2 regions of the Rhizobium sp. 'Codium 1' genome follow, and region 2 is predicted to be linked to the other one. Evidence: riboswitches for the same ligand, from Rfam matches in the RefSeq annotation. Region 2 holds a riboswitch; the other holds the start of a gene.
What was found. Region 2 has a riboswitch for thiamine pyrophosphate ahead of thiC (phosphomethylpyrimidine synthase ThiC). Riboswitches for the same ligand answer to the same signal wherever they lie in the genome.

Region 1: linked by a shared signal. The riboswitch ahead of thiD (bifunctional hydroxymethylpyrimidine kinase/phosphomethylpyrimidine kinase) and the one ahead of thiC (phosphomethylpyrimidine synthase ThiC) in region 2 are both predicted to bind thiamine pyrophosphate.

Annotation. Positions count from the first base shown of each region.
Region 1 is NZ_JAJGPW010000001.1:764,131-779,244, reverse strand. It holds gene LJE98_RS03705 (sn-glycerol-3-phosphate import ATP-binding protein UgpC) at 1-75, shown strand, start outside; gene LJE98_RS03700 (cupin domain-containing protein) at 162-653, shown strand; gene gshB (glutathione synthase) at 751-1,698, shown strand; gene LJE98_RS03690 (YifB family Mg chelatase-like AAA ATPase) at 1,891-3,420, shown strand; gene LJE98_RS03685 (HWE histidine kinase domain-containing protein) at 3,452-4,504, opposite strand; gene cysK (cysteine synthase A) at 4,614-5,582, opposite strand; gene LJE98_RS03675 (LysE family translocator) at 5,721-6,338, opposite strand; gene LJE98_RS03670 (LysE family translocator) at 6,510-7,094, shown strand; gene dut (dUTP diphosphatase) at 7,104-7,580, opposite strand; gene LJE98_RS03660 (peptide chain release factor 3) at 7,669-9,252, shown strand; gene LJE98_RS03655 (HAD-IA family hydrolase) at 9,302-9,976, opposite strand; TPP riboswitch at 10,097-10,193, shown strand; gene thiD (bifunctional hydroxymethylpyrimidine kinase/phosphomethylpyrimidine kinase) at 10,244-11,071, shown strand; gene LJE98_RS03645 (pirin family protein) at 11,151-12,062, opposite strand; gene LJE98_RS03640 (class II glutamine amidotransferase) at 12,305-13,129, shown strand; gene LJE98_RS03635 (MmcQ/YjbR family DNA-binding protein) at 13,139-13,492, opposite strand; gene coaBC (bifunctional phosphopantothenoylcysteine decarboxylase/phosphopantothenate--cysteine ligase CoaBC) at 13,489-14,703, opposite strand; gene LJE98_RS03625 (response regulator) at 14,793-15,114, opposite strand, start outside.
Region 2 is NZ_JAJGPW010000003.1:332,407-347,520, reverse strand. It holds gene LJE98_RS11105 (thiamine phosphate synthase) at 1-23, opposite strand, end outside; gene LJE98_RS11100 (thiazole synthase) at 20-796, opposite strand; gene thiS (sulfur carrier protein ThiS) at 798-995, opposite strand; gene thiO (glycine oxidase ThiO) at 992-1,972, opposite strand; gene thiC (phosphomethylpyrimidine synthase ThiC) at 1,969-3,807, opposite strand; TPP riboswitch at 3,899-4,019, opposite strand; gene LJE98_RS11080 (MBL fold metallo-hydrolase) at 4,067-5,152, opposite strand; gene ffh (signal recognition particle protein) at 5,461-7,023, shown strand; gene LJE98_RS11070 (chorismate mutase) at 7,035-7,355, shown strand; gene rpsP (30S ribosomal protein S16) at 7,424-7,798, shown strand; gene rimM (ribosome maturation factor RimM) at 7,921-8,499, shown strand; gene trmD (tRNA (guanosine(37)-N1)-methyltransferase TrmD) at 8,506-9,198, shown strand; gene LJE98_RS11050 (sulfite exporter TauE/SafE family protein) at 9,180-9,926, opposite strand; gene rplS (50S ribosomal protein L19) at 10,204-10,740, shown strand; gene LJE98_RS11040 (DMT family transporter) at 10,828-11,658, opposite strand; gene leuC (3-isopropylmalate dehydratase large subunit) at 11,843-13,252, opposite strand; gene LJE98_RS20150 (hypothetical protein) at 13,332-13,460, opposite strand; gene ppk2 (polyphosphate kinase 2) at 13,579-14,472, shown strand; gene LJE98_RS11025 (amino acid ABC transporter permease) at 14,480-15,114, opposite strand, start outside.

The DNA of each region.
Region 1 (15,114 bases), on a different contig from region 2:
CAGCGCCTGGAACTCGGTTCGCGCGACGCGGTCTCGACGACTGCGTCCGCCGAGCGCAGCCAGGCTTTTGCCTGAGCCGATCGCGCGCATTTTAACAGTCGGGCTCACGTGAACTTAGGAGCTTGCTGGTAGCGTCCCCTGCGATTTGAGAGGGGGAAAACATGGCTTTGAAGCTTCTTTTGGCGGGAATGGCGAGTGCTGCACTGATGGCGCCGCACCGCCGTATGGATGAGCAGGCGCCTGTAGTCGCCGCCAATGGTGATCACCTGGCGCTCAAGGCAGCGCCCATCAACGCGGACTGGATCATTCGCGGCACGCCGCTCGCGCGTATCGGGGAGCATTCGCAAAGCACCGACGAGGCGAGCCTGACGGCCGTCTGGGATTGCACCGCTGGCGAGTTCCGCTGGTTCTTCGGCTGGGACGAAACAGTGGTCATCCAGGAAGGCGAAGTGCATGTCACCGGCGAGGACGGAAGCCAGCGCATGCTGAGGGCAGGCGACATCGCTTACTTCCGCCAGGGTACCTGGTCGACGTGGCGGGTCGACAATTACGTCCGCAAGGTTGCCTTCCTGCGAAAACCCTTCCCCGGACCGCTCGCCACACTCTACCGGATCCGCAACGCGCTGAGGCGTGGTAAGTATTCCGCACTCTGACCTGAAACCTCGTTCAGCAAAATTGAGGCCGCGCGGCGTTGCTATCCCCCGCCGCACGGCCTAAATCTCCGAGACTTTCCGAACGGAGACAGACCCCATGGCGAAGATTACCAATGTCACGGTCCAGATGGACCATGTATCCACGATCAACATCGCGGGCGACTCCACCTTCGCCATGAGCCTGGAAGCGCAGGCGCGCGGCTACAAGCTTTTCCACTACACGCCGGAGCGCCTGTCGATGCGCGACGGCAAGGTTTATGCGACCGTCGAGCCGATGGAACTGCGCGACGTCAAGGGCGACCACTTCACCCTCGGCGCCGCCGAGCGGGTGGATCTCTCGTCCATGGACGTGGTGCTGCTGCGCCAGGATCCGCCTTTCGACATGGCCTATATCACCGCCACCCACCTGCTCGAGCGCATCCACCCCCAAACGCTCGTCGTCAACGATCCGGCCTGGGTGCGCAATTCGCCGGAAAAGATCTTCGTCACCGAGTTCGCTGACCTGATGCCGCCGACATTGATCACGAAGGATCCGGCCGAGATCGCCCGCTTCCGCGAGGAGCAGGGCGACATCATCCTGAAGCCGCTTTACGGCAATGGCGGCGCCGGCGTCTTCCACTCGACGCGCGACGACCGCAATTTCTCCTCGCTGATGGAAATGTTCGGCCAGATGTTCCGCGAGCCGTTCATCGCTCAGGGCTATCTGCCGGCCGTCCGCAAGGGCGACAAGCGTATCATCCTCGTTGATGGCGAGCCGGTGGGCGCAATCAACCGGGTACCCGCCGAACACGACGCCCGGTCCAACATGCATGCCGGCGGAAGACCGGAGCCGACCGAACTGACGGCGCGCGAGCGGGAAATCTGCGCCCGCATCGGACCGGCCCTGCGTGAACGCGGCTTCCTGCTCGTTGGCATCGACGTCATCGGCGACTACATGACCGAGATCAACGTCACATCGCCGACCGGCATCCGCGAAGTGAAGAAGTTCGGCGGCGCCGACATAGCGGCCCTTCTCTGGGATGCAATCGAGCGCAAGCGCACCTGACCGACTGAAACCCCGCTGGAAGTTCCAGGCCTGTCCGGATTGCCCCGACGGTTGCAACCTAACGCCATCTGAAGATGCGACTGTTCCGCAAATGTTCTTGCGCATCATCGCCTCCTATGCGAGATTGTTCCTGTCGCCACACGCAATATGAAGTTGCACCGGCGGTTTCAGGTCGATCGGCGAGGGCGGGCAATGGTAGCGCGTATCAGTACGGTTGCATTCCAGGGTATTGAGGGCGTGCCTGTCGAGGTTCAGGTCATGGTCGCGCCCGGCAAGACGGGCATGCAGATCGTCGGTCTGCCCGACAAGGCGGTGGCCGAGAGCCGCGAGCGCGTTCAGGCGGCGCTGCACGCTTCCGGTCTGGCACTGCCGGCCAAGCGGGTGACGGTCAATCTGGCGCCGGCGGACCTTCCCAAGGAAGGCTCGCATTTCGACTTGCCCATCGCGCTCGGCCTCATGGCCGCACTCGGCGCGATCCCCGGGGACGCGCTATCCGGCTTCCTGGTTATCGGCGAGCTGAACCTGGATGGCACCATCGCCCCGATCGCCGGCGCATTGCCGGCAGCGATCAGTGCCAATGCCATGGACAAGGGGCTGATCTGCCCGGCCGATAGCGGCGCGGAAGCGGCCTGGGCCGGCAGCGAGGTCGATATCCTCGCCCCGCGCAGCCTGATCGCGCTCGCCAATCATTTCCGGGGGACGCAGGTGCTCACCCGACCGGAGCCTTCGGTGCGGGCACCCGCCGCCAATCTGCCTGATCTCGCCGACATCAAGGGGCAGGAAAGCGCCAAGCGCGCGCTGGAAGTGGCCGCTGCCGGCGGTCACAATCTGCTTTTCGTCGGCCCGCCCGGTTCGGGAAAGTCGATGCTGGCGGCGCGTCTGCCCTCCATCCTCCCGCCGCTGTCGCCGTCCGAACTGCTCGAAGTGTCGATGATCCATTCCATTGCCGGCCAGCTCTCCGGCGGCAAGCTCTCCGATCGGCGGCCGTTCCGCACGCCGCATCACTCGGCCACCATGGCAGCCCTTGTCGGAGGCGGCCTGCGGGCAAAGCCCGGTGAAGCCTCGCTCGCCCATCACGGCATCCTGTTCCTCGACGAATTGCCGGAATTTGCGCCGCCGGTGCTCGATGCCTTGCGCCAGCCGCTCGAGAATGGCGCATGCATCATCGCCCGCGCCAACCACCGCGTCTCCTATCCCTCCGATTTCCAGCTGGTCGCCGCGATGAATCCCTGCCGCTGCGGCATGGCGGGGGAGCCGGGTCATGTCTGCGCCCGCGGGATCCGCTGTCAGGCCGAATATCAGGGCCGCATTTCCGGGCCATTGATGGACCGCATCGATATCCGCATCGACGTTCCCGCGGTCTCTGCCAGCGATTTGATCCGGCCGCGAACGGCCGAAAGCAGCGTAGAGGTGGCCAGGCGCGTCGCTGCGGCCCGCGCCCGGCAGCGGGATCGTTTCGAAAGGCTTGGTCTCGCAGTCAGCACCAATGCCCGCTGCTCGACGGCCTTGATCGAAACGCTGGCCGAACCGGATGCCTCGGGCCTCCAGCTCTTGCGTGATGCGGCCGACAAGTTCCGCTTCTCGGCGCGTGGATACCACAGAGTGCTGAAGGTCGCCCGGACGCTTGCCGACCTCGACGGCGCTGAAATCCTGGGGCGCATTCACTTGGCCGAAGCGATCTCCTACCGCATCGCGTCCGAGAGGCTTGCAACGGCAGCCTGATGTGGAGGCCGGGCAGGACGGCGATAGAGCCTCAATGCTCGGCGGGCGGCCCTTCTGTCGGGCGCAACATGTCGACCGGCAGCATCATGCGGATCACCGCACCCGTTTCCGGATAGGTGATTTCGGTCTGTCCGCGCACGCCGGCAATGACGCGTTTCATCAGCGTCGAGCCGAAGCCGCCGCCGCCGGCCAGGGGTGGGGAGGGGACCGGTCCGCCGCTCTCGCGCCAGGTGATCACCAGTTGCTCGGCCGGTTCTGCATGTGTCTCGACCGACCAGTCGAGGGCGACGTGGCCGCCCTGCACGCTGAGTGCCCCATATTTCGCGGCATTCGTTCCGAGTTCGTGCAGGATGAGACTGAGCACGACAACGGTCTGGCCGCCGATCGGGACGCGCGGTCCGCTGGCGGAAAAGCGCGGCGTGCCGACAATGGCGAAGGGTTCGAGCGCCTGGAAGACGACGCTTTGCAGCGAGGCGTCTTCGCCTTCGCGCAAGCCTCGCAACAAAAGGTTGGACCGGCCAAGCGCGGTCAGCCGGTCGCGCAGCCGCGCGGCGAGCTCGTCGGCGCTGGAGGCGTTCTTGAGCGAGAGGCTGATGATCGCGTTGATGGTGGCGAAGATGTTCTTGAGCCGATGGTCGAGCTCCTGCGCCATCACCTCCTGCTGTTCGGCAAGCCGCTGGATCTCCTCGCGCGTGGTCATCTCCTGGCGATAGGCCCTCGTGACGAGATAGATTAGTGTCAGGTCGGTCGCCACCACAAACAGGTAAAGCCCCATGGCGAGAAGCGTCCCCATGGAAAAATCGAACCGTCCGGGGCTGATGAAGAAATACCAGGCCGAAATGCCGGATAGTGCCGCCACCATCAGGCCTTGCCTCAGCCCGAAGACGAAGCCGCAAATGATGACGGCCGGGAAGAATGTCAGGAAGGGAAATCCGGCGGGCAGGACGGGATCGAACCATGCCCTGATGGCAAGGGCGATAACGAAGACGATGAGGCTCGCCACATAGGTGGCGACGAGGCCGCTGGGGGAATGTCGCTCCTGCACCGAGGCGAAGGCAGGGAGGCGATGAAGAAGTGCGCGCATGGGCCCCCTGGGGATGCAGTCGGATTGTCGGAGGCAAACTAGCCGGGGATGTGACCCGCCGCAATGCTTGCGGAAGCGCCGGTCCCGAGCCGGCGCTTCCGCGGATGGTTCACTCGCCGAGACCGGCGAAGAGGGCGGTCGAAAGATAACGTTCGGCGAAGGACGGGATGATCACGACGATTGTCTTGCCGGCATTCTCCTCCCGCTGGCCGAGCTGGATCGCGGCAGTCAACGCAGCGCCGGAGGAAATGCCGACCGGTACGCCTTCGAGCCGGGCGACGAGGCGGGCATTTTCAAAGGCTTCGTCATTGGTGACGGTAATGACTTCGTCATAGACTTCCCTGTCGAGGATAGCAGGCGCAAACCCTGCGCCGATGCCCTGGATCTTGTGTGGGCCGGGATTGCCGCCGGACAGAACCGGGCTGTCGGCAGGCTCCACCGCGATGATCTTGACCCCTGGCTTGCGGCTCTTCAGCACCTGGCCCGTGCCGGTGATCGTGCCGCCCGTGCCGATGCCCGACACCAGGAAGTCGATCGTGCCTTCGGTATCGTTCCAGATTTCCTCGGCCGTGGTCTTGCGGTGGATCTCCGGATTGGCCGGGTTTTCGAACTGCTGCGGGATCACGGCGTCAGGCGTCGCATCAGCCAGTTCCTGGGCCTTGGCGATCGCGCCCTTCATGCCCTTGGCACCTTCGGTCAGCACGAGTTCCGCCCCGAGAAGCGCCAGCATCTTGCGTCGCTCGATCGACATGGTCTCGGGCATGGTCAAGATCAGGCGATAGCCCTTGGCGGCTGCCGCGAAGGCAAGAGCAATACCGGTATTGCCCGAAGTCGGCTCGATGAGAACCGTCTTGCCGGCCACGATCTTGCCCTGTGCTTCCAGGCTTTCGATCATTGCCACACCGATACGGTCCTTGACCGAGGCGATTGGATTGAAAAACTCGAGCTTGGCCAGCAGATGCGCCTTCACGCCCTTTTCCCTGGCCAGCTTGTCGAGCCTGACGATGGGGGTGTCGCCGATCGTTTCGGTGATCGAGCCATAGACGCGTCCGCGACCGGGTTTTTTCTGCTCAGTCATGTGTTTCTCCCTGATGATCTTGTTGAACCCAGCTTATGCTTCCCTCGAAGGCCGCGCCAGCACAGGCATGTCGCCGAGGGACGCCTGGTTGGAATAATCTGCTCCGCCTCCGCAAGGCTTGGAACGCCTGGACCGGCTTCAGGCCGCACGCGCCGCAATATAGGCTGCCGTACCCGCAAGGACCCCCGCCGCGCCGCGGTTGAGCAGCTTGAGTGCCTCCGGCCGCTTGAGCAGGCCCCGCGCCTGGGCGGCCAGAAGGATATAGGGCAGCAGCACCGCCATCAGGACGATGAAGGTCAGCCCGACGAGCAGAACGTAGTCCGCAGACCCGATTGCCTCCAGCGGAATGAGTGTCGGCACGAGAGCCACGTAAAACAGCATGGTCTTCGGATTGCCGAGTGTGACCAGCAGGCCGGAGAGGAACGAAAGCGCCGGGCGCATGGCCTTTTGCGCCTTGATGTCCTGCGGCAGGAGCCCGGCCGTCCAGAGCTTCCAGGCGACATAGACGAGATAGGCCGCCCCGAGGAATTTCAGGATCAGGAAGGGCGTGGCAAAGGTCTTGGCCAGCACCGAAAGCCCAAGGATGACGGCCGTCAGATAGACGAGATCGCCGAGAATCAGCCCGAGCCCCATGAAGAAGGTCGGCCGGAAGCCGGAGCCCAGCGCACGCGCCACGATTGCCGTCATGCCCGGGCCCGGAATGGCAGCCGCAATGAAGAGGGCGCCGCAATAGGCAATGATGGTCGTCAGGGTCATGGGGGCTCCTCCTCGCCCCATTCCTAATCCTGGCGGCAAAGACTTGCAACGGTGACACGATCGCGATTGCGATCCGGGGTCGGTTGCATCAAGGAGGGTGCACACTTGCGTGGAGACGTCGTTGTGCCAAGCCTGCCTGCATTCTTCGCCTTCAGCCTGATCTGCCTCGGCATGGTCCTGACACCCGGACCCAACATGATCTATCTGGTGTCACGGTCGATTTGCCAGGGTCCCATGGCGGGCCTTGTCTCGCTCGGAGGCGTCGCCCTCGGCTTTGTGGTCTATATGGTTTTGACCGCGCTCGGCATCACCGTGCTGCTGCTGGCCGTGCCGCTGGCCTACGAAGTGCTGAAGCTCTGCGGCGCACTTTATCTCGCCTGGCTGGCCTGGCAGGCCCTGCGCCCCGGCGGACGCTCACCCTTTCAGGTCCGCGATCTGCCGGTCGACCGCCCGCGCAAGCTCTTTCTGATGGGCTTCGTCACAAGCCTGCTCAATCCGAAAGTCGCGATCCTCTATGTGTCGCTGCTGCCGCAATTTGTCGATCCAGCGCGGGGCAGCGTGCTTCTTCAGTCGCTGAGCCTCGGCTTCACACAGATCGTCATCAGCGTCTCGGTCAATGGTTTGATCGCTTTGACCGCTGGCACCATTGCGCTTTTCCTCGCGGGCCGGCCGCTCTGGATGGTCGTGCAGCGCTGGTTGATGGGCACCGTGCTCGCCGCGCTCGCCATCCGCATGGTGGCGGAAGCGCAGCGGTAAACGCCGCCCTCACACCCCCGTCGAACCAAACCCACCAGCACCTCGCACAGTCTCCGAAGTCTCGGTTACCTCAGTCAGCCTGACCTGCGTCACCGGTGCGATCACCATCTGCGCGACCCGCATGCCGCGGGTGATGACGAAATCGGCCTCACCGAGATTGATCAAGAGCACCTTCACCTCGCCGCGATAGTCGCTGTCGATGGTGCCTGGCGTGTTGAGGCAGGTGACGCCGTTCTTGAAGGCGAGCCCCGAGCGCGGCCGGATCTGCGCCTCGAAACCGTGCGGGATTTCCATGATCCAGCCTGTTGGAACCAGCGCCCTCGCGCCGGGCGCGAGCGTGAGTGGTTCCCCGTCATCGACGGCCGCGCGCAGATCCATGCCGGCAGCCCCCGCCGTCTCGTAGGCGGGAAGCTCCAGCCCCTCGCCATGCGGCAGGCGCTTGAGCGTGAGCAGGGGACCTGGGACGTCGGAGCGGATGGCGGACATGGGCAGGATTCCTTTGTTTGTCGCGCTCAATTGCATATTGGCCGGTGAAACGCTAGATAACCGCCCGACCAGAAGGAACTTCACGATCATGGCCGAAACGCTCGCCGAGGCGGTCTCCCGCCGCCGCACCTTTGCTATTATCGCGCACCCGGATGCGGGTAAGACGACACTCACCGAAAAGCTGCTGCTGTTCGGCGGCGCCATCCAGCTCGCCGGTGAAGTGAAGGCCAAGAAGGATCGCATCCAGACCCGGTCGGACTGGATGAAGATCGAGCGCGAGCGCGGCATCTCGGTCGTCACGTCCGTCATGACTTTCGAATATGACGGCAATGTCTTCAACATCCTCGACACACCGGGTCACGAAGACTTCGCCGACGACACCTATCGCACGCTGACCGCCGTCGATGCGGCCGTCATGGTCATCGATGCCGCCAAGGGTATCGAGCCGCGAACCTTGAAGCTGTTCGAGGTCTGCCGCATGCGCGACATCCCGATCATCACCTTCGTCAACAAGATGGACCGCGAAAGCCGCGACATCTTCGAGATCCTCGACGAGGTGGAAGAGAAGCTGGCGCTCGACACGGCCCCGATCACCTGGCCCGTCGGTCGTTCGAAAAGCTTCTGTGGCTCCTACAATCTGGTCGACAACACCTTCCGCGGCTCCGACAAGCAGGTCGAGGCGCTCGCGGTCAACAACCCGAAGAACGTCGCCGAAAACCTGCCGGAAAACGAGCGCGCCACCTTCGTCGACGAGCTGGAACTGGCCCAGGAAGCCTGCCGGCCCTTCGATCACAAGGCCTTCCTCGAAGGTCACATGACGCCGGTTTTCTTCGGCTCCGCCTTGCGGAATTTCGGCGTGCGCGACCTGATCAACGCGCTGGGCGCCTTTGCGCCCCCGCCGCGCGACCAGGTCGCCGATGTCAGAACGGTGCACGCGGCCGAAGACAAGATGACGGCCTTCGTCTTCAAGATCCAGGCCAATATGGATCCCAATCACCGGGACCGCATCGCCTTTGCCCGCATCTGCTCCGGCAAGCTGGAGCGCGGCATGAAGGCGCGCCTTGCCCGCACCGGCAAGCAGATGGGCCTGACGGCACCGCAGTTCTTCTTCGCCTCGCAGCGCCAGCTCGCCGATACGGCTTACGCCGGTGATGTCGTCGGCATCCCGAACCACGGCACGCTGCGCATCGGTGATACCCTGACCGAAGGCGAAAACCTCGTGTTCCAGGGCGTGCCGAACTTCTCGCCGGAAATCCTGCGCCGTGTCCGTCTGGAAGATGCGATGAAGGCAAAGAAGCTGAAGGAAGCCCTGCAGCAGATGGCGGAAGAAGGTGTCGTGCAGCTCTTCTCGCCGGAAGACGGCTCGCCTGCCATCGTCGGCGTCGTCGGCGCGCTGCAGCTCGACGTGCTGAAGGAGCGCCTTCAGGGCGAATACGGCCTGCCGGTCTCCTTCGAAATGTCGCGCTTCTCCGTCTGCCGCTGGATTTCGGCCGAACAGAAGGATGATCTTGAAAAGTTCATGACCCAGCGCCGTGGCGACATCTGCCGCGATCTCGATGGCGACCCGGTCTTCATGGCGCAAGACCAGTTCTCGCTTCGTTACGAGTCCGAACGCTACCCGGCGATCAAGATGGTTGCCATCAAGGAGTATCACGCCGTCAAGGCGGCGTGATCTGTCTCGGGGGGTGGCGGCGCTGGCTCGCCACCTGCCTCTCGACCCGTCAAATTGCCGAAGCGATCCGCAGCCCTGACGGTGGCTGGAAGTCGACCCGCAGGCGCTCATAGCTTTCAATGGTCGGATGTGATGTCTCGAGCGGCTGGGCGTGGGTGGCCGTGACGACGGCGACATCGGCCCCTGCCGCTTCTCCGGCCCTGACGCCAGCCAGTACATCCTCGAAGACCAGGCAGCGGGACGGATCGACGCCAAGCTTCTGCGCGCCGAGGCGGTAGCCGGCCGGATCGGGTTTGCCGATCTTCACATCCTCAGCCGTCACGATTTGCAGCGGTTGTGGCAGGCCGGCAGCACCAATGCGGGCACGCGCAAGAGCGGAAGGCGCCGAAGTCACGATTGCCCAGCGCTCCGCAGGCAGGCTTTTCAGAAAGGCGACGGCACCCGAAATGGGAACAACGCCGTCGAGATCCTCGATTTCGCCGCGCTCGATCTCGAGAGCTTCCTGCACCACGTCGATGCCGGGCAGGTTCAGCGCGCTGATCGTGTCGATTCCACGCTTGCCGTGCATGAAGGGCAGGAAGGTCTCGAGATCGAGACCATGCCTCAGCGCCCAGCGGCTCCAGACCCGTTCGGCAGCGGCGATGGAGTTGAGCAGCGTCCCGTCCATGTCGAAGAGAAAAGCGTCATAGGAGCGGTCGAAAAGCCTGTCGGGGGAATGATGCAAGGCGTGGCTCCTCTGGTCCAATGCGCGATGAGGCTCCCCTAGCTGCTCCGGGCCAAGCCTGCAAACACTTAAATCGGCGAGAGATGAGTGACAGAGACACCACTCTCGCCTAGTCTCGACCTCGAGAGACAGGGGCGTCCGGCGAAAGCCGGGCTGAGAAGCACCCTTTGAACCTGAACCAGATCATGCTGGCGGAGGGAGTCGCTCGGGTGCCGCGGGCTCTCTGCGTCTGCCCGTCGCTTCTCCACCCGCAAAGGAGAAGCCGAGATGCCATCGTCCCCCATCCGCAACGTGCTCACCATTGCCGGCTCCGACCCCTCCGGGGGTGCCGGCATCCAGGCGGACCTCAAGGCCTTCTCCGCGCGCGGTTGCTACGGCATGGCCGTCATCACCGCGCTGACCGCCCAGAATACGAGAGGGGTCTCGGCCGTCATGCCGCTCGATCCCGGCTTCGTGGCAGAGCAGATCCGCATGGTCTTTGCCGATATTCGCGTCGATGCGGTGAAGATCGGCATGATTGCCAACTCCGGCATCGCGCGCGCGGTCGCCGATATGCTGAGGCCTCATCGCGGCATCCCCATCGTGCTCGATCCCGTCATGATCGCCAAGGGAGGGGCCGCTCTGCTCGACCCGGAGGCGATCGACGCGCTGACGAACGAGCTCCTGCCGCTGGCCACACTGCTCACGCCCAACCTGCCGGAGGCCGCGGCTCTGCTCGGCGACCCCGAAGCCTGCGACCGGCGGATCGTGGAGTCCCAGGCCATCAGGCTGACGGGCCTTGGCCCGGAGGCCGCCCTCGTCAAGGGTGGTCATCTGCCGGGCCAGGAAAGCCCCGACGTGTTGGTGGCCGGGGGAACCGTGACGTGGTTTGAGGCCAATCGCATCCCTACGCGCAACACCCATGGCACGGGCTGTTCCCTGTCGAGCGCCCTGGCCGCCGAACTGGCGAAGGGCCTCGAAACACCGGAGGCTGTGAGGCTCGCCAAGGCCTGGCTCGGAGACGCGGTCCGGACTTCGGGTCAACTGTCCGTCGGTTCGGGGCATGGCCCGGTCCACCATTTCCACGCCCTGTGGGAGGTCTCGGGGCAGAGTTGATGGCTGGGAGACGGGATCTACAAAAAAAGAAGGCCCGGCGGTGGAGTGCCGCCGGGCAAGGTGAACTTGACTGCGGGGTTTAATGCTCGGCCTTGATAAAGGTTCCGTTCTGCAGCTCCTTCATCGCCTGCATCAGCTCTTCGTGGGTGTTCATCACGATCGGCCCGTGCCAGGCGACGGGCTCCTTGATCGGCTTGCCTGTCACGAGAAGGAAACGGATACCCTGCTCGCCCGCCTGCACGATAATCTCGTCGCCGGTGTCGAAGACGACGAGCGTACGGTTTCCGGAGAGGTCGCGGATATTCAGCTCTTCGCCTAGATACTCCTTCTCGACCTTGACGCCGAAGGGCGTCGACGCATCGCGGAACGACCCGGAGCCGGCGAAGATATAGGCAAATGCCGAGCGATAGGTATCGACCGGGAAGGACTTGCGCTTGCCCGGCGGCACCGAAATGTCGAGATAGACCGGTTCGGCGGCAATCCCGTCGACCGGGCCGTTCTTGCCCCAGAATTCGCCGGAGATGACACGGACCGAAGTCCCGTCATCGTCCACGACGACCGGAATGTCGGCTGACTTGATGTCCTGATAGCGCGGCTTCGTCATCTTCAGCGACGAGGGCAGGTTGGCCCAGAGCTGGAAACCGTGCATGCGGCCGGCGAAATCGCCCTTTGGCATTTCCTGGTGCAGGATCCCGCTACCGGCCGTCATCCACTGCAGGTCACCGGCGCCCAGCATACCTTGATTGCCCAGGCTATCGCCATGTTCGACGGTCCCGGCAAGCACATAGGTGATCGTCTCGATGCCGCGATGCGGATGCCACGGAAAGCCGCGGACATAATCGCTCGGCGTGTCGTTGCGGAAGTCGTCCATCATCAGGAACGGATCGGTCATGTCAGGATCGCCGAATCCGAAGACGCGGTGCAGCTTGACGCCGGCGCCTTCCATGGTCGGCGTGGCGCGGCTCTCATGTTTGACGGGACGTATGGACATCGGGGATCTCCTCGGAACGAAAGGCTTCGGTTGCAGCCAATATAGACGATCGAAGGAGGCTGCGGAGGAGCGCCAAAAGCAACGCAGTGTTCACTTTTGCTCGTGTTGCACTGCGGAAAGCCATTGCCGGCCCGGATAAATATCTGTCATGAAAGCAGTGACGTTTGCAAATCGTTAGCCATTCGAGCCAAGACTGGATGAAAGTCGTCGGTGGTTCGGCGGATTGGGAGTTGTAAGGACATATGTGTCGCTGGGCAGCCTATCGCGGAGTTCCGATCTTCCTGGAGGAGCTCGTCACCTCGCCCGCTCATTCCCTGATCGAGCAATCCCATTGCGCAACACGCGCGAAAACTGCGACCAATGCCGATGGTTTCGGCATCGCCTGGTATGGTGATCGCCCCGAGCCCGGCCGGTTCCGCGATGTTCTCCCCGCCTGGTCCGACTGCAATCTGAAGAGCCTTGCCCGCCAGATCCGTTCGCCGCTCTTTCTTGCCCATGTGCGTGCCGCGACCCATGGCGCGACGCGTCGCGACAATTGCCATCCCTTCGTGCATGGAAACTGGTCCTTCATGCACAATGGCCAGATCGACAATTTCGATCGCATCCGCCGCCCCATGGAAGGCATGCTGGACGACGAACATTTCCACGCCCGCGTCGGTACCACCGACAGCGAACTCCTCTTCCTGCTCGCCCTGCAGTTTGGTCTGCGGGAGCGCCCGATCGCCGCCATGAGCGAGGCCGTCGGCTTCGTCGAACAGATCAGCCTGCATTTGACCGGCGAGGCCAGGATTCGCCTGACGGCGGCTTTTTCCGACGGCGAGACGCTCTATGCGGTTCGCTACTCCACCGACGAGCACGCCCCCACGCTCTATGCCGCCCCCATGGGGCCGAAGGGAAGCTACTGCCTCGTCTCGGAACCCCTGAACGACGAGACGGACACCTGGGTGGAAATCACGGCCGGCAGTGCCGTGATCCTCAATGGGAACGGGCTGGATGCCGCTGAGTTCAAGCCGCAGGTCGAACGCATCAGGCTCGATCAGGTACGCCAGCCCGCTATGGCCGGCTAACTTCTCCCGTCAAGCTGGGATCCCCAGTTCTGCCCGCAGCTTCCTGGTCAGGCCACCGGCCACCAAGCGATGCGAGCGGCGGATGTACTCTGCTATCTCTGCTGCAGCGAGTTCCGTCTCCGGATCGACCGTCACCCATTTGCGCTTGGCGAAGTAGGGGGCCTGCGCCACGCCACCGAGTGCCGTCAGGATCTCGAAACTTTCCTCGCTTACCTTGAAGCAGATCCGCCGTTCGGCATCGGTCAGCAGTGTGAAGACCTTGTCGCCCACCTTGGCCACTCGGGCGTCCCACTGGTCGACAAGACTGGTTCCTGGCAGGCTCCGCACGAGCGCCTCGAATCCGTCCCGGTCGAAAAGACTCATGCGCCGGTTCCCCCGATCTGGGTGGCGATCCACATCGCCAGTCGCTCGGCCACTTCGCTCTTGGTGAGATCGGGCCATGCCTCGACTCCGTCATGCGAAATCAGGCGAACCCGGTTACGGTCGCCACCCATCACGCCGGTCTCGGGGGAGACATCATTGGCGACGATCAGGTCGGCACCCTTGCGCTCGAGTTTGGCCCGACCATTGTCCTCGACATTCTCCGTCTCGGCAGCAAAGCCGACGACGAGGCGCGGGCGCTCGGGGTGGCGTCCGATTGTTTTCAGAATATCGGGGTTTTCGGCGAGCTGCAGCGGTGGCGGCGCCTCGCCGGGCTGCTTCTTGATCTTCTGCTCCGCCGAGGCCGCGACCCGCCAGTCGGCCACGGCAGCGACCATGACCGCGATGTCGACCGGCAGCGTGGAAATCACGGCATCGCGCATCTCTTCGGCGCGCTCGACATGCAATGTCCGAACGCCCTCGGGGTCGGGTATGATCACAGGCCCTGAGACGAGGGTCACATCTGCACCAAGCCGGGCCAGTGCCGCCGCGATCGCATGTCCCTGCTTGCCGGAAGAGCGGTTTGCGATGTAGCGCACGGGATCGATCGGCTCATGTGTCGGCCCGGAGGTGACGACTGCCTTCAGCCCGGCGAGGGGCCTGGGTCCCGAAAGCAGATCCTCAACGCGGGCGACGACCTCCAGCGGTTCGGCCATGCGTCCGCGCCCGCGTTCGCCACTCTCAGCCATCTCGCCTTCCATTGGCCCGATCGCCTGGATCCCGTCGCGCTGGAGCACGGAAAAATTCCGCCGTGTGGCCGCATGGGACCACATTTTCGGGTTCATCGCAGGCGCGATCAGCACAGGGCGATCAGTGGCGAGCAATACGGTCGAGGCCAGATCGTCGGCAAGCCCGTTCGCCATCTTCGCCATCAGGTCAGCGGTGGCGGGCGCGACGAGCACGAGATCGCATTCCCGCGCCAGTCGGATGTGGCCCACATCCTGTTCGTCTTCGCGGGAGAAGAGTTCGGTATAGACATGGGAGGCCGAGAGGGCGCCCACGGCGAGCGGTGTGACAAATTCCTGCGCCCCTCGCGTCATGATCGGGCGCACGTCAGCACCGCGCTCGCGAAGCCTGCGAATGAGGTCGAGGCTCTTATAGGCGGCGATACCGCCCGCGATAATCAGCAAAATACGCTTTCCGGCCAAGGTCATGCAAAGGGACCCCTTTCTGTCGGCCGGACCCTAGCGCAAATTCTGCGGGTGGAAAATGCTTGAAGAACAAGACTGGTAAACGGAGCGGATCAACCATTCGTGCCGAGGCGGAGCGGCACCTCCGCGACTGTTCCGCGCTCGGTTTCAAGGTAACGCAGACCCGTCCCGAGCGTTGCGGCCATCGACTTGACGATGCGACTGCCGAGCCCTGTTCCCTTCGGCGCGCAATCAGGATCGATGCCTACGCCGTCGTCCTCCACGCGCAGTATCGCCTCCTCGACCGAGATCGTCTTGAGCGTCACCCGGATGTCCCCACTCTGCCCCTGGGGATAGGCATATTTGAAGGCATTGGTGACGAGTTCCGTGACCACCATGCCGACGGATACGGCCTTGTCGGCGGTCAGCGTGATC
Region 2 (15,114 bases):
AGGTAAAAGGGATCGAGCTTCATGCGAAGACGCCCTTTCCGATTACAGGTGTAGAGGGAACCGCCATGTCGCGGGGTTCGAGCATGCCAGCCTCACGGGCCATATGCCCCGCCTCGATTGCGCGCGCAAACGCCTCTGCCATTGCGGCCGGATCGCCAGCACTGGCGACGGCGGTGTTGAGCAGGACGGCGTCATAGCCGAGCTCCATGACAACAGTGGCATGGGAGGGACGGCCGATGCCGGCATCGACGATCAGGGGTACATCTGGAAACTCCGCGCGCATGGACTTCAGCGCGGGCAGGTTTTGCGGACCCATGGCGCTGCCGATCGGGGCGCACCAGGGCATCAGGACCCGGCAGCCGGCAGCAAGAAGTCTCTCGCCGACCACCAGATCGTCGGTGGTGTAGGGGAAAACCTCGAAGCCCTCGGCGTTCAGGATTTTTGCCGCTTCGACCAGTTCGAAAACATTCGGCTGCAATGTGTCGTGATTGCCAATGACCTCGAGCTTGATCCAGTTTGTGCCAAAGACCTCCCGCGCCATCTTGGCCGTCAGCACTGCTTCCCGGGCGCTGTGGCAGCCGGCCGTGTTGGGCAGGACATGAACGCCGAGATCGCGGATCAGCTGGAAAAAGGCGCCGCCCGCCTTGCCGCCCGCAGTTTCCCGGCGGAGTGAGACCGTGACGATTTCGGTCTTCGACCGCCGCACGGCCTCCGCCAGGATCGCAGGCGAAGGGTAGCGGGCCGTACCCAGCAGAAGACGCGAGGAGACAGTCTTGCCATAGAGTTCGAGTGCCATGTCAGCCTCCCTGCATAGGCGAGAGGACCTCGATCCGGTCGCCTTCCTTCAAGGGATGGGCGGCTCTCTCCTCGCGGTGCACCAGGTCGCCATTAACGGCGGTTGCGAGCCACTCGCCTTCGTAGTCGAGCTTTGCGAGCAGATCGGCGAGGTTGCCCGCATCGAGCTCCTGGGTTTCTCCGTTGACGGTGAGCTTCATGCTGACCTCCTCTCGGGCGCTTCGATGGTCGTGAGCCTGTCTGCCGCCTGACGCGCCAGTGCCGGCGCGAGCAGAAAGCCGTGGCGGTGCATGCCGGCGACTGCCATGCCTTCGGAGGTTTCGATGAGGCGGGGCACATTGTCTTGGAAAGCCGGGCGGATGCCGGTGCCGGTTTCGATGATCCGCGCTTCGGCGAAGGCCGGGTGAAGGGCATAGGCGGCGTTCAGAAGCTCCATCATCGAACGCGCGGTGATCGGCCCGTCATTCGCCGTCTCGATCATGGTCGCGCCCAGCATGAAGCGCCCGTTGCCGCGCGGCACGATGTAGAGAGGGTGGCGGGGATGTAGAAGTCGCACGGGACGGGAGAGGGTGATATCGGCCGTCTCCAGATAGAGCATCTCGCCGCGCACGCCGCGCAATCCTTCGATCTCGCCGATCGCCTGTGGTCCGCGGCAGTCGATGACCGTCGCATAGTCTCCTGCATCACCTGCCTCCTCCCCGAAGCGGAAGGAGGCTCCCGCCCCCCGTGCCGCGTCGTAGAGACCCCGCAATGCCTTGCGCGGATCGAGATGGGCCTCCTCGGCGAAGAAGAGGCCGGTGCCGAAACGACCTGCCAGATCGGGCTCAAGTTCTGCGATTTCCTTCTCGCCCACCCAGCGATGCCCCCGTGTACGGCTTGCAAAGCGCTTGAGGTCAGCATGATCGCGGGCATTGGCGAGAACAAGCGTGCCGCGTCGCTGCACGAGACCGGGGGCGGCTTCGTCCCACCAGTCGGCGGCGCAGAGGCCGAGAGTGAGCACGATCTCTTCTGCCGCCTCCCGCTCGCAATAGGGGGCGAGCATGCCACCCGCCCAATGGGAGGCGCCAAGCCCGATATCGGCCCGGCGTTCCACGACCTCGACGGCTACATCCTTCCGGGCCAGTTCGAGAGCCGTGGCGAGCCCGGCAACGCCCGCCCCTTTCACGAGGATCGTCATGACCGCTCTCCGGTGTCGAGTGCCTTGATCTCGTCCGCCGTCATGTAGAGATCGCCGCCGGAACGGTATTTTTCTGCCATGGCGGTCAGGCCCTCCTTCTGGGCCTCGGCGCGGATGTCATGCGAGATCCGCATGGAGCAGAATTTGGGGCCGCACATCGAGCAGAAATGCGCGACCTTGTGCGCCTCCTTCGGCAGGGTCTCGTCATGCATGGAGCGCGCCGTCTCCGGGTCGAGCGACAGGTTGAACTGGTCTTCCCAGCGGAATTCGAAGCGGGCGCGTGACAGGGCATCGTCGCGCAACTGCGCGGCCGGATGCCCCTTGGCGAGATCGGCGGCATGGGCTGCGATCTTGTAGGTGATGACGCCGGTCTTCACGTCGTCGCGGTCGGGCAGGCCGAGATGCTCCTTCGGCGTGACGTAGCAGAGCATGGCCGTGCCGAACCATCCAATCATCGCCGCCCCGATCCCCGAGGTGATGTGATCGTAACCGGGCGCAATGTCCGTGGTGAGTGGTCCGAGCGTATAGAAGGGGGCCTCGCCGCAGGTCTTCAGCTGCTTGTCCATGTTCTCCTTGATCTTGTGCATGGGAACATGGCCGGGTCCCTCGATCATCACCTGGCAGTCTTTTGCCCAAGCGATCTGCGTCAGTTCACCCAACGTTTCGAGCTCGGCAAACTGGGCTGCATCATTGGCATCGGCAATCGAGCCGGGCCTCAACCCATCGCCCAGCGAGAAGGAGACATCGTAAGCGCGGCAGATGTCGCAGATCTCCTCGAAATGCTCGTAGAGGAAGCTCTCCTTGTGGTGATGCAGGCACCACTTGGCCATGATCGAACCACCGCGCGAGACGATGCCGGTGACGCGGTTGACGGTCAGCGGGATGTAATGCAGCCGCACCCCGGCATGGATGGTGAAATAGTCGACGCCCTGTTCGGCCTGCTCGATCAGCGTGTCGCGATAGACCTCCCAGGTCAGATCCTCGGCGATGCCTCCGACCTTTTCCAGCGCCTGGTAGAGCGGCACCGTCCCGATCGGCACGGGCGAATTGCGGATGATCCAGTCGCGGATGTTGTGAATGTTGCGTCCGGTCGAGAGATCCATGACCGTGTCTGCACCCCAGCGGATCGCCCAGACCATCTTCTCAACCTCTTCGGCCATGGAAGAGGTGACGGCCGAATTGCCGATATTGGCGTTGATCTTCACCAGGAAGTTCCGGCCAATGATCATTGGCTCGAGTTCGGGATGGTTGATGTTGGCCGGAATGATCGCCCGGCCCGAGGCAATTTCCTGGCGGACGAATTCCGGCGTCACGTGATCGGGGATCGCGGCGCCGAAGCTCTCGCCATCGCGCACAAGCGCTTCCTTTGCGGCCTTGCGGCCGAGGTTTTCGCGGATCGCTACAAATTCCATCTCAGGTGTGATGATGCCCGCCCGGGCATAGGCGAGTTGGGTCACAGCCTTGCCGTCCCGTGCGCGGAACGGGGGATGATTCACGGGAAACACCGGGGTCATCTTCTCGGCCGAGACGAAGCCGTTGTCTTCCGGCTTCAGCGCCCGGCCTTCATAGCGTTCGACATCGCCGCGCACCTCAGCCCAGGCCGTCCTGTGGCGGGGCAAACCCTGGTCTATGGTGATGACTGCCTGCGGAATGGTGTAGGGGCCTGAGGAATCGTAAACGGCAACAGGTGGCTCGCCGGATGTCGGGTGCAGCGTGATCTGGCGCATGGGCACCCGGATGTCCGGATGGATCTCTCCGGGCAGAAAGATTTTTGTCGAGGCGGGAAGCGGCCCGGTGGTGACGTCGGGTCTGTCGAAATGCGGGGCAATGTTCATCGTGGAGCTCCAAGTGTTCAGGTTGGAGACCCAGTCATGTCAGCCGGAATGATGGAAAGACGCCACGGGATTCGGAGTGCCGAATCGTCGTTTAGCAGCGCTTGCACCGTCCCTACGCCAGTATGAACTGGATCAGGTTCAACGGGTCACCGCGCTGCCATTTCGGCGTAGCGATATCTCAGCCCCTTGTCGGGACACCCCTGGTGAATGCGAGAAGTGTGGTCAAAAGTGCGTCCCGTGTCAACGTGGGATGCGACGCTCAGGCGCTGGCGCGCGGAACCTCGAACTGCTGGCCCGGACGCAAACCCCTGAAACGGTCCGTGCCAATCCCGGCGGCCGTCATGGCGGCCGCAAGTGCCTTCGGCGGGTCGTCTATTCCCTCGTTAGTCAGCTGGAAGGTGCCGAAATGATGTCCGATGCCGAAGGTGGCGCCGCTCAAGCCGAAGCCTGCAATTGCTTCCTGCGGATTCTGGTGCTGCGCCTTCATGAACCAGCGTGGCTCGTAAGCGCCGATCGGCATGATGGCCAGTCGGATGTCGCCATGCTTCTCGCGGAGGTCGCGATAATGCGTGCCGTCGGCATAACCAGTGTCGCCAATGTGGTAGATCTTGCCGCCTGACGTTTCGATGACGAAGGCGGCCCATAGCGCCATGCGCCGGTCGCCCATACCGCGGGCCGACCAGTGGTGGCATGGCTCGCAATGGATGGTTATGCCATTGCCCATATCCAACCGGTCGCCCCAGTCCGTCACGCTGGCATCGATCTGAGCAATGTCATCGCGGATAATCCGGTCGTTGCCAAGCGGGGTCACAATCCTTGGCTTGTCGCGTTCGACGAGGCGCTTCAGCGTCGCGATGTCCAGATGGTCGTAGTGATTGTGCGTTACGATGACAATATCGATGGTCGGCAGATCGTCGAAGGCGACGCCCGGCGGATTGGCGCGTCTCGGCCCGGCGAAGGAGACGGGGCTAGCGCGCTCCGACCAGACGGGATCCGTCAGGATGTTGAGGCCTGCAGTCTGTATCAGCAGCGTCGCATGGCCGACCATGGTCACCACGAGCCGTTCGCCATCCACGCGCTGCTCCGGCTTCGTCGTGACGAAGTCGGCAGCCATCACGGGCTTGGGCCATTCGATCTTGCCTCCACCGAATTGCCAGCGCAGCAGATCTGTAAACCCGCGCGGTTCCTCTCCACCCGGATTGAAGAAGATCTTGCCATCGAAATGATCCGAGACCGGGCCGCTGTAATAGCGGTTGCCCGCCTGCGCCTCACGCATGCCGAGGCCTCCTAATGTGGCGGCGACGAGCCCGAAGCCCGACCATTTGAGAAAGTTGCGTCTGTTCATGGCTCACTCATATGTGGTTTCGTCAATTCCACGACAAGATGCATGCTGCAGATCGCTGAAGGGAGGCAATGCCCCGGGAAATCGCTACTTGGCTTGACTTCGTGGTGGTTTTCCTGTTTATCCGCCGCAATCTGCGAAGAGACGAGAACTCTGAGCCGCCGACCGGGACCCGAAAAGGTATAAAGAGATCCCGGAGGTCAACACCCGACAGCGCGTTGCGCCCTCGGGTGGTTTTTGGCTTTGCGTCTTGTTTTCCGCGTGGAGAAGACCGAGGTTTGGGTTCCCCCGAACCATGCAAGGAAGAGCCGATGTTTGAAAACCTCCAGGACCGTCTTGGATCCATTCTGAATGGACTGACCGGCCGTGGCGCATTGTCCGAGGCGGATGTCTCGGCTGCTCTGCGCGAGGTTCGTCGTGCCCTTCTCGAGGCCGACGTTGCCCTCGAAGTGGTCCGCTCATTCACGGAAAAGGTGCGTGAAAAGGCCGTCGGCGCGACCGTCTTGAAGTCGATCAAGCCCGGCCAGATGGTCGTCAAGATCGTCCATGACGAGCTTGTCGACATGCTCGGCACCGAAGGTGTTTCAATCGACCTCAATGCGGCTGCTCCCGTCGTCATCATGATGGTCGGTCTGCAGGGTTCGGGCAAGACGACCACCACGGGCAAGATTGCCAAGCGCCTCACGGATCGCGACAAGAAGAAGGTCCTGATGGCCTCGCTCGACACGCGTCGGCCGGCCGCCCAGGAACAGCTTCGCCAGCTCGGTGCGCAGACCGGTATCGATACACTGCCAGTTATCGCCGGCCAGTCGCCGACGGATATTGCCAGCCGCGCTGTTCAGGCCGCCAAGCTCGGTGGCCATGACATCGTCATTCTCGATACCGCCGGCCGCACGCATATCGACGAGCCGCTGATGATGGAGATGGCCGAGATCAAGGCCCGCTCCAAGCCCCATGAAATCCTTCTCGTCGCCGACTCTCTGACCGGACAGGACGCGGTCAATCTCGCGCGCAATTTCGACGAACGCGTGGGCATCACCGGCCTTGTTCTGACCCGCATGGACGGCGACGGGCGTGGTGGTGCAGCCCTTTCGATGCGGGCCGTCACCGGCAAGCCGATCAAGCTGATCGGTGTCGGCGAAAAGATGTCGGAACTCGAAGAGTTCCATCCGCGCCGCATCGCCGACCGCATCCTCGGCATGGGTGACATCGTTTCGCTGGTTGAAAAGGCTGCTGAGAACATCGATGCGGACAAAGCCCGCGCCATGGCCGAGAAGATGGCCAAGGGCAAGTTCGACCTCAATGACCTTGCCGAACAGATCAAGCAGATGCAGGCCATGGGCGGCATGGGTGGCATCATGGGCATGATGCCCGGCATGGCCGGCATGAAGGATAAGATTTCTGCGGCCGGCCTCGACGACAAGGTCTTCAAGCGCCAGCTCGCCATCATCTCATCGATGACCAAGGCCGAGCGTGCCAATCCCGACGTGCTGAAGCACTCTCGCAAGAAGCGCATCGCAGCGGGTTCCGGCACCGATGCCTCCGATATCAACAAGTTGCTCAAGATGCATCGCCAGATGGCCGACATGATGAAAGCCATGGGCGGCAAGAAGGGCGGCGGCATGATGAAGCAGATGATGGGCGGTCTCGCTTCCAAGATGGGGCTGGGCGGCGGCATGGGCATGCCTGACCTGTCGAGCATGGATCCGAAGCAGCTCGAGGCGCTTGCCAAGCAGGCGGAAGCCGCCGGCATGAAGCCGGGTGGCTTGCCGGATCTCGGCGCCGGTGGTCTGCCCGGCCTTGGCGGACCGAAGCTCCCTGGCCTCGGTGGCGGCGGCTTTCCCGGCCTTCCCGGCCTGCCGAAGAAGAAGTGAGGAGCGCGCCCATGATCGATCGGTCCGTCAAGGAAAAGCTCTCTGATTACCGCCAGTCGATCGATAATATCGATGCCGCGCTGGTGCACATGCTGGCTGAGCGGTTCCGCTGCACCAAGGCCGTCGGCGTGCTGAAGGCCACCCACGATTTGCCGCCGGCAGACCCGGCGCGTGAAGAATACCAGATCGAACGCCTGCGCCGCCTGGCACAGGATGCCAATCTGGATCCGGATTTCGCCGAGAAGTTCTTGAACTTCATCATCAAGGAAGTCATCCGGCATCATGAAGCCATTGCCGCCGAACATGGCGGTGCAACCGAAAAGACCGTCTGACGGCGGCCTCAACAAGAAAATCAGGCATGCCCCGGCAGCCTGGATCGAAAACCCAAGGAGTTAATCACATGTCCCTCAAGATTCGTCTCGCCCGCGGTGGTTCCAAGAAGCGCCCGTACTACCAGATCGTCGTCGCCGATGCCCGCGCACCGCGCGACGGCCGTTTCCTCGACCGCGTCGGTTCCTGGAACCCGATGCTCGGCAAGGACAATGAAAAGCGCGTCGAGCTGAACGTCGATGCGATCAAGGCATGGGTTGCCAAGGGCGCCCAGCCGACCGACCGCGTCCTGCGCTTCATGGCGGAAGCCGGTATTGCCGAGCGCGCTGTTCGCAGCAACCCGGACAAGGCAAAGCCGGGCAAGAAGGCCCAGGAACGCACTGCCGAGCGGGCTCAGAAGGCCGCTGACGCAGCCGCTGCTGCTGCCGAAGGTTCCGCAGAATAATCCGGCTCCAGTCGATACCGGCGGGCGGTGGGTCATCCCACCGCCCGTTTTGCGTTTTCTTTCCGGTCACTTCCGCCTAAAAGGAATGTCGAACCGATGCATCTGCAGGACCGTTCCACCCCATGAGCACGCTTGAAAACCCGATACTGATGGCCGTGATCGGCGCCGCCCAGGGGCTCCGGGGGGAAGTGCGGGTCAAGACATTCACCGAGGATCCGCTGGGCCTTGGTGACTATGGTTTCCTCCATGCGGCCGACGGGCGCAAATTCGAGATCCTCGAAATCCGCGACGGCAAAACCGTCGCCATCGTGCGCTTCCGTGGGGTCAATGATCGCAACGCTGCAGAGGCCCTGAACGGGACAGAGCTTTTCGTTGATCGCGATGCCCTGCCGGACGATGATCTGGAGGACGACGAGTTCTATTATACGGATCTCGAGGGGCTCGAAGTCTATGACGCCGAGAATAATCACTACGGCGCCGTGACGGCTGTCTATGATTTTGGTGCTGGCGACCTCCTGGAGCTGAAAGGGCCTGGCAAGAGGCCCGTGCTCATTCCGTTTTCCGAAGCGGCCGTCCTGGAAATCGATCTCGAGGGCGGACGGCTGCTCGTTGACCCGATTGCAGCCGGACTCAAGGATGACGGCGAAGAAAAGCCTTATGGCAATGCCGGCGGCAAGCCGCGTCCCAACAACGGGCGTTGAGTGGCCATGCCCTTCAAGGCCTCCATTCTGACGCTCTACCCGGACATGTTTCCGGGCCATCTTGGCCTGGCGCTGGCGGGGCGCGCACTTGAACGGGGCGACTGGCAGATCGAGGCGCTGCAGATCCGGGATTTCGCCGAGGACAAGCATCGCAGCGTCGACGATACGCCGTCTGGCGGCGGGGCAGGAATGGTGCTCCGTCCAGATGTGCTCGCCCGGGCCATTGATTCCATAGCCGACGATGGAAGGCCGCGGCTGTTGATGAGCCCGCGTGGCCGACCGCTGACCCAGGACCGGGTCCGTGCGCTGGCCGCAGGCGAAGGCGTGGTCATCGTTTGCGGTCGCTTCGAAGGTGTCGATCAGCGGGTGATTGATGCGCGCCAGCTCGAAGAGGTTTCCATCGGTGACTATATCTTGTCCGGCGGCGAGCCGGCAGCACTGACGCTGCTGGATGCCGTGGTGCGGATCTTGCCGGGGGTTATGGGCAACCAGCTCTCCGGCGTGCATGAAAGCTTCGAAGGCGGGCTGCTCGAACATCCGCAATATACCCGCCCGCAGATTTTCGAGGGCCGGGAAATTCCTGAGGTCCTCACCTCCGGCAATCATGCCGTGATCGAGAAATGGCGGCATGATCAGGCTGTCGCCCTGACCTGCGAGCGACGCCCCGATCTGTTGCCGGCTCAGCCAGTGAAGAAGTAATAGGCGGCCAGCCCGAGCCCGGCGGCAACTACCAGCCAGCGCAGCAGATTCTGCGGCACCTTCCTGGCCATGGCGACACCCGCATAACCACCGGCGGCCACGGCCGGAATCATGATCGCCGCATGAAGCCAGGAGAGCGCGCCGGCGCTGGCGAAAACGACGATCGCGACGGCAGCGATCACGATCGACAGAAAATTCTTCAACGCGTTCAGTCGATGATAATCGCCGCCGCTCGCCAGGCCCAGAGATGCGAGCATCATGATGCCCATGCCGGCGCCGAAGAAGCCACCGTAGAAGGACGTAATTCCCTGCAAGGCGAGCCCAAGCGGGCTTGCCGGATGGCTCTCGCCCTTTGTCTTCGGTCGCAGTTTGGGGCCGGCGGCGAATATGGCGGTGGCACCGAGCAGCAGCCAGGGCACCATGGAGCGAAAGGCCGGATTGGACAGCGAGATGAGGAAGAGAGAGCCGCCGATGGCACCCACCGCCGAGACAAGGCCAAGCACGATCGCGCTGCGCTTCATCTCGCTCAATTCCTTGCGATAGGCGAGCGTTGAGGTGACATAGCCCGGGAACTGGGTGACGGAGGAGGTTGCATTGGCACTGATCGGGGGCAGGCCAGCAAGCGTCAGGGCCCCGAAGGTCAAGAAGGTGCCGCCGCCGGCGATCGCGTTCACCGCTCCCGAGAGAAAGCCGGATGCGAAGAGCAGTACAATCATGGCGACGGTCATCCGATGCTCCTCCTGATAGATCGAGGCGAAGTCTTAAGTGCAGATATCCGACGCAGCAAGGCGTCCAGGGGCCTCATCAGGCGCGAATTTTGTCACTCATGGGGTGACAAGCCAGCCATCTTGGTGTAATGGCCCCCTCGGAAATGGGCGTTACGCCCGTCTGCCAAAACAAAGAACTGCGCAATCGCTCCGACCCATCAGGGTCAATATCCTGCGGCATGGACCTAGGGATCCTTGTTGAGCGCTCTGGCTGTTTCAGAAGAAACCGAGGTTAGACATGAACATCATTCAGCAGCTGGAAGCCGAACAGGCCGCCAAGATCGAAGCCAAGCGCAAGCTCCCGGAATTTTCGCCCGGCGACACGGTCCGCGTGAACGTGACCGTCAAGGAAGGCAACCGTACCCGCGTGCAGGCCTATGAAGGCGTTTGCATCGCTCGTTCGGGCGCCGGCATCAACGAGAGCTTCACCGTCCGCAAGATCTCCTACGGCGAAGGCGTCGAGCGCGTATTCCCGATCTACTCGCCGCTCGTCGAAGGCGTCGAAATCGTTCGCCGCGGTAAGGTCCGTCGCGCCAAGCTCTACTACCTGCGCGATCGTCGCGGCAAGTCGGCTCGTATCGTCGAGAACACCGGCACCCGCGCTCGCAAGCTGAACGACGCCGAGCGCGCCGCCGTTGCCGAGGAAAAGGCACGTCTGGAAGCCGAGAAGGTCGCAGCAGCACAGGCACTGGCCGCCGAAAAGGCCGCAGCTGAAGCCGCTGAAAAGGCTGCCGCCGCTGAAGCCGCTGCCGCTGCAGAAGCTTCTGCCGAATAAGCAGTCGCTAAAGACATTGATGAAAGGCTCCGGTTTCGGAGCCTTTTTTCGTTTGTGGAGCCTCGATCCAGCCCGTCGATCCGGCGATCAGAGGCTGACGCTGATTGCGCCGCCGGCCACGATCAGGCAGGCGAGCAGCCTGCGGACCGTCAGCGGCTCGCCCAGGAGGAATGCTCCGATCAGCACGGCGAAGACGACGCTCGTCTCGCGCACCGCAGTGACAAGCCCTGCAGGAGCATAGGCGTAGGCCACCACCACGAGCCCATAGGCCAGCATGGCCACCACTCCGCCGGCGGCAGCCTTCCAGGTGAGCGGAGACCTCAAGTCGATCACCAAGCCCTTCCGTGTCACAGTGAAGGCAATCGTGATCATGATGCCGAAGAGGAAAAGCACCCATATCGCATAGGCAACGGGTTGTTCGACGAGTTTGACCCCACGCGAGTCGACCGTCGAATAACAGGCGATGATCAGGCCCGTTGTCAGCGCGAAGAGAATGGAGGAGGTGGCGGCACGGGTCCTGCCGAGCGACAGGCTCATGATGCCGGTGGCGATCAGAACGACGCCCAGCGTCTGCCAGGGACCCAGCACCTCGCTGAAGAAGAGGAAACCGCCGAGGGTTACCAGAAGCGGAACAGTGCCCCTGACGATCGGATAGACCTGCCCGAGCTCACCTTGGCGATAAGCTGCCACCAGAAACAGGCTATAGCCTACCTGCAGGCACGCCGAGAGCAGGATATAGGGCCAAGCGGCCGATCCCGGCATGGGCAGGATGAAGAGGATGGGCAGGCAGATAATGCTTCCCGCGAGGCTCATCACCGTGATCGACCACAGGCGATCCGCGCCGGTTCGAAGAAAAGCGTTCCAGCTTGCATGAAGAATTGCCGCGATGAGCGCCAGGACGACGGCAACAGTGCTCACGGCCGCGGCCTGCGGGCGGAAAACTCGAATTCGGTGATGTTCATGGGAAACCCGCGGGCGACATGTGACAGTTTTATGACGCCGCGACGATAACGCCTTCGAATGCCATTGCAACGCCCAGACAAAAAGAAACCGCCCGCTTTGAAGCGGGCGGCAGGTCTCACATCAAGCCTTGGAACGGCTCTTACCGCCAGTCGCGGATATCGACGAAATGGCCAGCGATTGCGGCGGCGGCGGCCATGGCCGGCGAGACGAGATGCGTGCGGCCCTTGAAGCCCTGGCGGCCCTCAAAATTGCGGTTCGAGGTCGAGGCGCAGCGCTCGCCCGGCTTCAGGCGGTCGTCGTTCATGGCGAGGCACATGGAGCAACCCGGCTCGCGCCAGTCGAAGCCGGCGGCCTTGAAGATCTTGTCGAGGCCTTCGGCTTCCGCCTGTTCCTTGACGAGACCGGAGCCCGGTACGATCATGGCCGATACGGTCGAGGCGACGGTCTTGCCTTCGACGACCTTGGCCACTTCGCGCAGGTCTTCGATACGGCCATTGGTGCAGGAGCCAATGAAGACGCGATCTACCGCGATATCGGTGATCTTGGTGCCCGGCTTCAGGCCCATGTAGTCCAGGGCGCGCCACTTGGAGGTGCGCTTGTTCTCATCCTGGATTTCATCCGGGTTCGGGACCGCGCCCTGGACCGAGATCACGTCCTCCGGCGAGGAACCCCAGGAGACGATCGGCGGCAACTTGGCGGCATCGAGCACGACAACGCGGTCGAAATGCGCGCCTTCGTCGGACTTCAGCGTCTTCCAATAGGCCAGGGCTTGCTCGAGGGCTTCACCCTTCGGCGCGCGGGGCTTGTCCTTGATGTATTCGAAGGTCTTCTCGTCCGGGGCGATCAGGCCGGCGCGGGCGCCGCCTTCGATCGTCATGTTGCAGACGGTCATGCGGCCTTCCATCGACAGGGCCTCAATGGCTTCGCCGGCGAATTCGATAACGTGGCCGGTGCCGCCAGCAGTGCCGATCTCGCCGATGATCGCGAGGATGATGTCCTTTGCGGTCACGCCTTCGGGCAACTTCCCGTCGACGCGCACCAGCATGTTCTTCGCCTTCTTCTGGATCAGCGTCTGGGTCGCGAGCACATGCTCGACCTCAGACGTGCCGATGCCGTGCGCCAATGCCCCGAATGCACCATGCGTCGAGGTGTGGCTGTCACCGCAGACGATTGTCATGCCCGGCAGAGTGAAGCCCTGTTCCGGACCGACGATGTGGACAATGCCCTGGCGCTTGTCGGAGGCCGAGTAATATTCAACACCAAACTCGGCTGCATTGGTGGCGAGCGCCTCGACCTGAATGCGGCTTTCCTCGTTCTTGATGCCGAGGTGCCTGTCCGGCGAGGTCGGCACATTGTGGTCGACCACGGCCAAGGTCTTCTGCGGGGCGCGGACCTTGCGGCCTGCCATGCGCAAGCCTTCGAAGGCCTGCGGCGACGTCACTTCGTGAACGAGGTGACGGTCGATATAGAGAAGACAGGTACCATCTTCCTGGCGATCGACAACGTGGTCGTCCCAGATCTTGTCGTAAAGGGTGCGAGGTGCGCTCATGGCTATGTTCCGTCCAGACTGAGGAAAGGATTTTGGAGTGTTCAGGATGCATCGGCGCCGCTCCTGCGGCGCGAGGCGCTCAGCCGCGAAGGCTCGCGAGTGCCCCTTGAACGCGCGCGAAGAACCGTGCCGGCAGACGCTTGTGGTCCTGCAGCACGATGAACTGGTTCGCGAGGCATCCGAATTTCGATCCCATGAGCGGCGTCATACCAGTTTTCATGAATGTCGGCAATTGGTTCGAGAGCCTTGTGACACGCGGCTGTCATGAAGCTTTCGCGCAAGCATGATTGATCTTCGTCCGTATCGCACCCCTTGGAGCCGTCGCCATGAACGAAGAGATCCACCGCATCAAGACCGAGCTTCTCGACAGTTTCGACGAGGAGCTGGAGCAGCAGCTGGACGAGGATCGGCTCGACCAGCTCGTCGCCGACGGCATGTCGGAACCCATGATCGACCGGAAGATCTATTTCCGCGAACTGTTTCGTCTCCAGCATGAGCTGGTCCGTCTGCAGGACTGGGTTCAATACAAGAAGCTGAAAATGGTCGTGCTGTTCGAAGGACGAGACTCCGCTGGCAAGGGCGGTGCGATCAAGCGCGTTACCCAGAGACTCAACCCGCGTGTCTGCCGGGTCGTGGCTCTGCCGGCGCCCACCGAGCGTGAGCGCAGCCAATGGTACTTCCAGCGCTATGTCCAGCACCTGCCCACAGCGGGCGAAATGGTCCTGTTCGATCGTTCCTGGTACAATCGGGCCGGTGTCGAGCGGGTCATGGGTTTTTGCGGACCCGACGAGCTGGAGGAATTCTTCCGCTCAGTACCGGAATTCGAGCGCATGCTGGTGCGTTCCGGCATCGTCCTGGTCAAATACTGGTTCTCGATCACGGACGAGGAACAGGAGTTTCGTTTCCGCATGCGCATCAACGATCCTCTGAAGCAGTGGAAGCTCTCGCCGATGGATCTGGAGAGCCGGGTCCACTGGGAAGACTACACCCGTGCCAAGGAAGAAATGCTGGAACGCACGCATATTCCCGAGGCACCCTGGTGGGTGGTGCAGGCGGTCGACAAGAAGAAGGCGCGGCTCAACATGATCGCCCATCTCCTGTCACAGGTGCCCTACGAACATGTGCCGAAAGAGGCGGTCCAGCTGCCGGCGCGTGTGCGAAACGATGACTATATCCGCCAGCCTGTGCCGCTGGAGATGTATGTGCCGGAACAGTATTGAACTCGTGTCAGCTACGGGTGCGCGTGCGCATCCGCTTCTCGAAGCCTCGCAAGAGAATCGACAATCCGATGGTCAGAACCAGATAGACATAGGCCACGATCGAGTAGGTCTCGAAAAAGCGGAAAGACCCCGAGGCATAGACCTTGCCCATCTGGGTGATGTCGGCGACGCCGAGCACGGAGACCAGCGAGGAGTCCTTCACCATGGCGACGAAATCGTTCGAGAGTGGCGGAAAGATGACGCGGATCGCCTGCGGGAAGACCACGAGCCGGAAGCGTTGGCTCCTGCTGAGGCCCAGCGCCTTGGCCGCCTCGATCTGCCCCTTGTCGATCGACTGTATGCCGGCACGGAAGATTTCCGCAATGAAAGCGGAATAGCCGATCGTCAGCGCTATGATGGTGCGCCACATCAGCGATACATCGCGCACGACCATGGGGTCGGTGAGGCCAGCCGATATGAGCGGGGTTGTGAGAATATTGTATAGCGCGACGAAGGCCGGGGCGCCCACGAAGGCGATGTAGAACAGGAGAACCAGGATCGGGATGCCGCGGACCACTTCCACATAGAAGCGGGCGATCTGGCGCAGGATAACACTATCGGACATGCCGAGAAGCGCAATCAGCAGGCCCAGCGCCGTTGCCA